2 regions of the Micromonospora sp. NBC_00860 genome follow, and region 2 is predicted to be linked to the other one. Evidence: riboswitches for the same ligand, from Rfam matches in the RefSeq annotation. Region 2 holds a riboswitch; the other holds the start of a gene.

Region 1 (3,405 bases), 790 kb from region 2:
CACTGTCGAATCCGGCGCGTGCCCCCCGCCGACGTGGCGTAGCCGGACCCCGACCGGCAGCTCGTCCACGTCGGTGAAGGTCCGGGTCGGCGGCAGGATGGCGAAGCCCTCCCAGGACGCCATGGCGCGCGCGCGTGCCCGAAAGCTCGGGCGGAGGCGGGGATCGGCGCGTACCTGCTCCTGCAGGTAGTGGTGGCTCCACGGCCGGGTGGCCTCGGCGCGCAGCAGCGACACGGCCGTCTCGTGCCCGACGATCTCCACCCCGGGCCAGGCGCAGGCGCCCCACACGTGGTCCCAGTGATGGTGGGTGTAGACCAGCCAGCGCGGCTCCGGTAGCCCGGCGGCGGCCAGCGCGGCCTGGATGTCGCCGGCGTGCGCGGGGCTCTGCCCGGCGTCGATCATCACACTGCCGCGTTCGTCGGCGACGACGGCGACGCCGGCCTGGACCGCCTCCGGGTCCGGATCGCCCGGACAGAGCCAGACCCGACCGGCGAGGTGGTGGAACTGCGGGGCGACCATGGTGATCGACCTCCGAGATTGATCACGGGCACTGGTGTGGCAATCGCCGATCCTATGTGAGGGTGTCGGCCGGCAACACGCCGCCGGACGATCGGCGCAGGCCAGGGTAGGTGCAACCTCCCTTTGCTCTGCTTACCTATACGCACCGGTGACGCTCCGTGTGTGGTGCACATAGGTAAGCAGAGCAAAGGATGTCGAGCATTGATCTGGGGCATTGCGGCGCGCGGACTCGCGCTCGCACCAATCGCTGAATCTCGATGAGTTCCGTGCGCCTGGTCGAGCCGGACCGGCGTTGACCGGCGGCGCGGCGGTGTGGCAGCATTCGCGGCCTGACGGCAGTGAAGGAAGTCGGTGTGAATCCGACGCGGTCCCGCCACTGTCACCGGGGAGCGATCCCCCCTCGTGAGTCACGGCCGTGTGTCTGCGGTTGGAAGGCCGGGGGAGAGCGTCGATCCGGAAGCCAGGATACTTCGGCCGTCGGGACGTACCCCAGGGCGTGGACACCCGAGGAGGACCCGATGACGCACGGCGTCTCATTCATCGACGAGCATCGTCATGACCTGTGTGCAGGGCGCCGCACCGCGCCCGGAACCGGTCGCGCCCGCACGCCTCGGGCCGGCCGCTGCGGCGTGCGCCAGGCCGCTGGCTTCCGGTACCGCTGAGCCGAGCGCCCGCCGCTGACCGGCCCCGACGCCCGCGTCGATGCGCCGTTCGCCGGGGCCGTCGTACCGGCTGACGCCGTACCCATCCGCATCGTCCCGGTCGCCCCCTCGGCGCCCAGGGCGTCACTTCCCGGAGCCAACCGTGCGCATCCTGCTGCTGTCCACCGCCGACACCGACCTGCTGGCCGCCCGCGCCAGCGGCGCCGACTACCGGTTGGCCAACCCCGCGCGGGTCACCGTCGAGGAGGTGTCCGCCCTGCTCGACGGGGTCGCCCTCGTCGTCGTACGGCTGCTCGGCGGTCGGCAGGCCTGGTCGGACGGCCTCGCCGCGGTGCTCGCCAGCGGCGTGCCGACGGTCGTGCTCGGCGGTGAGGCGCTACCCGACGCGGAGCTGATGGCCGTCTCCACAGTGCCGTCCGGGGTCGTCACCCAGGCACTGGCCTACCTGGTGGAGGGCGGCCCTGACAACCTGGGGCAGTTGGCCCGGTTCCTGTCCGACACGGTGCTGCTCACCGGCGAGGGGTTCGCCCCGCCCGCGCCCACCCCGGCGTACGGCGTGCACGGCGACCGCCCCGCCGACCCGGACCGGCCCACAGTGGGGATCGTCTTCTACCGGGCGCACGCGCTCGCCGGCAACACCGACTTCGTCGACGTGCTCGCGGACGCGGTCCACAAAGCCGGCGGCAACCCCCTGCCGATCTTCTGCGGCTCGCTGCGCGGCCTGACCGCGGGTGCCGGCCCTCTCGGACTCTTCGCCCGCTGTGACGCGCTGTTGGTCACGGTCCTCGCGGCCGGCGGTGCGGTCGCCGCTGACGCCTCCGGTGGCGGCGACGAGGACGCCTGGGACGTCGGTGCGCTGGCCGCCCTGGACGTGCCGGTCATCCAGGCACTCTGCCTCACCAGCACCCGCGCGCAGTGGGCCGACAGCGACGCCGGGCTGTCCCCGCTGGACGCCGCCATGCAGGTGGCCATCCCCGAGTTCGACGGCCGGATCGTCACAGTGCCGTTCTCGTTCAAGCAGATCGACGCCGACGGGCTGTCGGTCTACGCCGCCGACGCCGAGCGGGCCGCCCGGGTCGCCGGGATCGCGGTGCGCCACGCCCGACTGCGGTACGTGCCGCAGGCCGACAAGCGGGTCGCCGTGGTGCTCAGCTCGTACCCCACCAAGCACTCCCGGGTCGGTAACGCCGTCGGGTTGGACACCCCGGCCTCGGCGGTCCGGCTGTTCGCCGCGCTGGCCGAGGCCGGCTACGACCTGGGTGACACGCCACCGCCCGACGACGGCGACGCGCTGATCCACGCGTTGATCGCCGCCGGTGGTCACGACGTGGAGTGGCTCACCCCGGAGCAGTTGGCCGCCGCCGAGGCCCGGATACCGGGGCCGACGTACCGGCGTTGGTTCGACCAGGTCCCGGCCGAGCTGCGCGAGCGGATGCGGGAGCACTGGGGTGAGCCGCCGGGCGAGCTGTACACCGAGGGCGGCGACATCGTGCTCGCCGGGCTGCGCTTCGGCAACGTGGTGCTGCTGATCCAGCCGCCTCGCGGTTTCGGGGAGAACCCCATCGCCATCTACCACGACCCGGACCTGCCGCCCAGCCACCACTACCTGGCCGCGTACCGCTGGCTGACAGCGCCCGTCGTGGACGGCGGCTTCGGCGCGGACGCCGTGGTGCACCTGGGCAAGCACGGCACCCTGGAGTGGCTGCCCGGCAAGGGCCTCGGCCTGGCCGCCGACTGCGCGCCCGACGCGGTCCTCGGCGACCTGCCGCTGGTGTACCCGTTCATCGTCAACGACCCCGGCGAGGGCACCCAGGCCAAACGGCGGGCGCACGCCGTGGTCGTCGACCACCTGGTCCCGCCGATGGCCCGCGCCGAGACCTACGGCGACCTGGCCAAACTGGAGCAACTGCTCGACGAGTACGCGACAGTGCAGGCCCTCGACCCGGCCAAGGTACCCACCGTGCGCGCCCAGATCTGGGACCTGGTGCGCGCCGCCGAGCTGCACCACGACCTGCACGCCGAGGCCATGCCGGACGCGGACGACTTCGACGACTTCGTGCTGCACCTCGACGGGTACCTGTGCGAGGTCAAGGACGTGCAGATCCGCGACGGCCTGCACATCCTCGCCGACGCGCCCACCGGCGAGCCCCGGGTCAACCTGGTCCTGGCGGTGTTGCGCGCCCCGCAGATCTGGGGCGGCGCCCGGGCCCTGCCCGGCCTGCGC
Region 2 (3,405 bases):
CGACCCGACGGACAGGTCGATGCCCTTCGTGATGATGACCATCGTCTGGGCCGTGGCGATGATCGCGATCACCGCCGTCTGGGCGCCGATGTTGAAGAGGTTGTCCGCTGTCAGGAAGTAGGGACTCGCGAAGGTCAGGGCGATGAACAGGACGACCAGGGCGGTCGCGGCGGTGAACTCGGAGACGGCGTGGGAGATCCGTTCCCGGAACCAGTCGCTGAGTTCGCCGCGCTGCGTGCCGGCGGTTGCCTCGGCGCTACTCATCGTCGGACCTGACCTCCCCAAGCGCGGCGCCGGCGTCCGACGGGGACCCGCCGACGAGCCGTACGCCTGTGAGCGACCGACCCCGCTCGGATGGCAGTGCGGCCAGGTGCCCACACAACCGTGGAGATAGGTCGGATGTTTCCCACGATCAGGCGTTACCTTGCCACGCATTCACGTATGTTGCCAAGGTCTTGCGGGCATGTTTTGCCATCGTTACCTGCACCGTCGAACGCATTCGTCCGACCAAACAACATCGACCGCCGCCCCTAGCATGTTATCGATAACATGCTATGTCCCCAGCTCGGAAGCCGCTGCCGCGTCAGGACGGGGCCAACTGGTACACCCGACCGGCGGTCTGGCTCCAGATCGCCGCCCGCTCGTCCTCGGACAGCGGATCCAGCAGGTCACCGAGGACCGAGACCCAGCGGGCGTACGAGGTGGCCAGCAGGCAGACCGGCCAGTCCGAGCCGAACATCAGCCGATCCGGCCCGAACACGTCGAGGGCGTGCTCGACAGCGGGCCGCAGGTCGGCCGTCGTCCAGGACGCGGCGTCCACCTCGGTCACCAGGCCGGAGAGCTTCGCCGTCGTGTTGGGCTCGGCCGCGAGCGCCCGCAGATCGCGGTGCCAGTCACCGAGATCGGCGTGCCCGAGCGGGGGCTTGCCGAGGTGGTCGAGGACGAACCGCACCTGGGGCAGGTCGCGGACGAGCCGGGTGGCGGCGGGCAGCTGACGATGACGCACCAGGAGGTCGAAGGCGAGGCCGGCGGCACCGACCGCGGCGATGCTCCGCCGCACGTCCGGACGGTCCAGATAGGTCGGATCAGGCTCGGACTGGACCAGGTGGCGGATCCCGACCAGCCGTTCGCCGCCGCGCACCTTCCGTAGCCGGTCGAGGCGGCGGCCGACGTCGGTGGCGGTGAGGTCGACCCAGCCGACGACCCCGGCGACGAGTGGGTCGTCGGCAGCGATGCCGAGCAGCTCGGGCGTCTCGGACCGGACGGCGACGGACTGCACGACCACGGTCCGGGTGACCCCGGCGGCCCGGGTCGCCGGGGCGAGCTCGACCGGCGTGAAGTCGTCGTCGATCGCTGCCATGGTGTGCGGATCGATCCAGGGCTGTGGGTGCCGCGCCCGAACCCAGAGGTGATGGTGCGCGTCGACGATGCCCGGTCGTCGCGCGACCTCGCCGGTCGTCACCGGACCCGTCCTGCTGTTTGTTCGTCCACCCCGCACCCCGCCCCGCCGCTGATCGAACCCCCCGGGTCGACCCGGAGCCACAGAGCCGATCTGGCAGGTTGACCATGTTAGCGGTAACAGAGTGTTCACGAGTCGCGGAACGCGCGCCACTGCCGGCTTCCGGCATTGTCGCCTTTTGGTCTGACGAATCCGCCGGCACCCTGCGGCCCGGTCGGCTCGTGGACCGATCGGTGGGGCCGCGTTCGGTGCGCGGGGTCCGGGTTGACCGCCTGAGGCGGCACCGATACCGTCGACCCACTATCTGCGGCGACGCGAGGGAAGCCGGTGTGAATCCGGCGCGGTCGCGCCACTGTGAGCGGTTCCCCAACCACAACCGGGGTGCCGCGAGCCAGGACGCTCGGTCGTCCGCAGCCTTGCGATGGGGACGCGTCATCCCTGGGGAGGTTCGTGTATTCATGTCTAGCTCCGCTTCCAGCCAGCCGGTGGTGCACCCCGCTGGCAGTGCCCGTCTCCTGTGGACGGCTCTCGCGACCGTTGCCGTGCTCACCCTGCTGGCGTACCTCGTCGCCTTCGACCAGGGGGCGGTGTCGCGCAGTGGGATGTACCTTCACGAACTGATGCACGACGGCCGGCACCTGCTGGGCGTCCCGTGCCACTGAACACCACCACCGCTCCCCCGTTCCTCGCCGTCCTCGTCCGCGGGCTGCTCGCCGGCCTGATCGCCGGCCTGCTGGCCGGGGCGTTCGCGTACGTCGCCGGCGAACCGCACGTCGAGGCGGCCATCGCCATCGAGGAGGCGGCGACGCACGCCGAGCCCGCCGCTGGTGCGCACGATCACGAGGACGCCCTGGTCGGCCGGACGGGTCAGCGCGGCGGCCTGTTCCTGGCCACCGGCCTGTTCGGGGCCGCGATGGGTGGCCTGCTGGCCACGGCGTACGTCCTGCTGTCCCGGCGGCGGCGCGGCGACGACGACGGGCGGTCGGGCCTGCTGCTGGCCGGCGCGGCGCTGCTCGGCGCGGTGATCGTGCCGTTCCTCAAGTACCCGGCGAACCCGCCGGCGGTCGGCGACCCGGCCACCATCGACCAGCGGACCGTCACCTACCTGTTGATGGTGGTGCTCGGGCTGGTGGCCGTGTGGGCCGGCTCGCTGGGCTACCGGTCGGTCGGCGCCCAGGCGCCGCCGTGGCTGCGCGCCGCCGCGGCCGTGGGCGGGTTCCTCCTGGTCACGGCAGTGTCGTACGTGGTGATGCCGTCCTTCCAGGAGGTTCCGGCGGACTTCCCCGCCACGCTGCTGTGGGACTTCCGGCTGGCCTCGCTCGGCACCCAGGTGGTGCTCTGGACCGGCATCGGCCTGCTGTTCGCGGCCCTGATGCACCACGAGCGGCGTCGCCGGGCCGCCACCGCACTACCGGGCACGTGACCGGCACCAGCCTCCGGCTGGTCGCCCACGGTCACACCGCGGCTCTGCGCCGGGCACGCTTCGGCGGGACCGACGACGGCCTGGACGAGGGTGGCCTGCGTGCCGCCCTCGCCCAGGCCCACACCGATCCGGACCGACGTGGGCACCTCGGCGTGCACGACACCTGCCTGTCCAGTCCAGCGGCGGCGGCCCGGCAGACCGCCGACACCTTCGGCCTGCTGCCGACGATCGAGACGGCGTTGGCCGACTGTGACTACGGCGGCTGGTCCGGACTGTCGCTTGAGGAGGTCGCCGGCGCGCAACCGCAGGCGCTACACGACTGGCTGTCCGCACCGGACTCCGCGCCACACGGCGGCGAGTCCGTCACGGCCGTGCGGGATCGGGTCGGTGGCTGGCTGGACGAGCAGCTCGGCGCCGGTCGACGCATCATCGCGGTCACCCACCCACTGGTGATCCGGGTCGCGGTCGTGCACGCCCTGGGGCTGCCGACGGCGACGTACCGGCAGTTGGATGTGGAGCCCCT

What was found. A riboswitch is a leader RNA that binds a small molecule or an ion and turns the genes downstream of it on or off. The one in region 2 is predicted to bind cobalamin.
Region 1: it holds a riboswitch for cobalamin, as region 2 does, so the genes downstream of both, cobN (cobaltochelatase subunit CobN) here and OH804_RS14665 (CbtB domain-containing protein) in region 2, are expected to answer to the same signal.

Annotation. Positions count from the first base shown of each region.
Region 1 covers NZ_CP108825.1:2,376,967-2,380,371, forward strand. The annotation lists gene OH804_RS10745 (MBL fold metallo-hydrolase) at 1-519, opposite strand, end outside; cobalamin riboswitch at 861-990, shown strand; gene cobN (cobaltochelatase subunit CobN) at 1,324-3,405, shown strand, end outside.
Region 2 covers NZ_CP108825.1:3,169,056-3,172,460, forward strand. The annotation lists gene OH804_RS14655 (ABC transporter permease) at 1-264, opposite strand, end outside; gene OH804_RS14660 (amidohydrolase) at 584-1,462, opposite strand; cobalamin riboswitch at 1,727-1,883, shown strand; gene OH804_RS14665 (CbtB domain-containing protein) at 1,918-2,121, shown strand; gene OH804_RS14670 (CbtA family protein) at 2,112-2,882, shown strand; gene OH804_RS14675 (histidine phosphatase family protein) at 2,879-3,405, shown strand, end outside.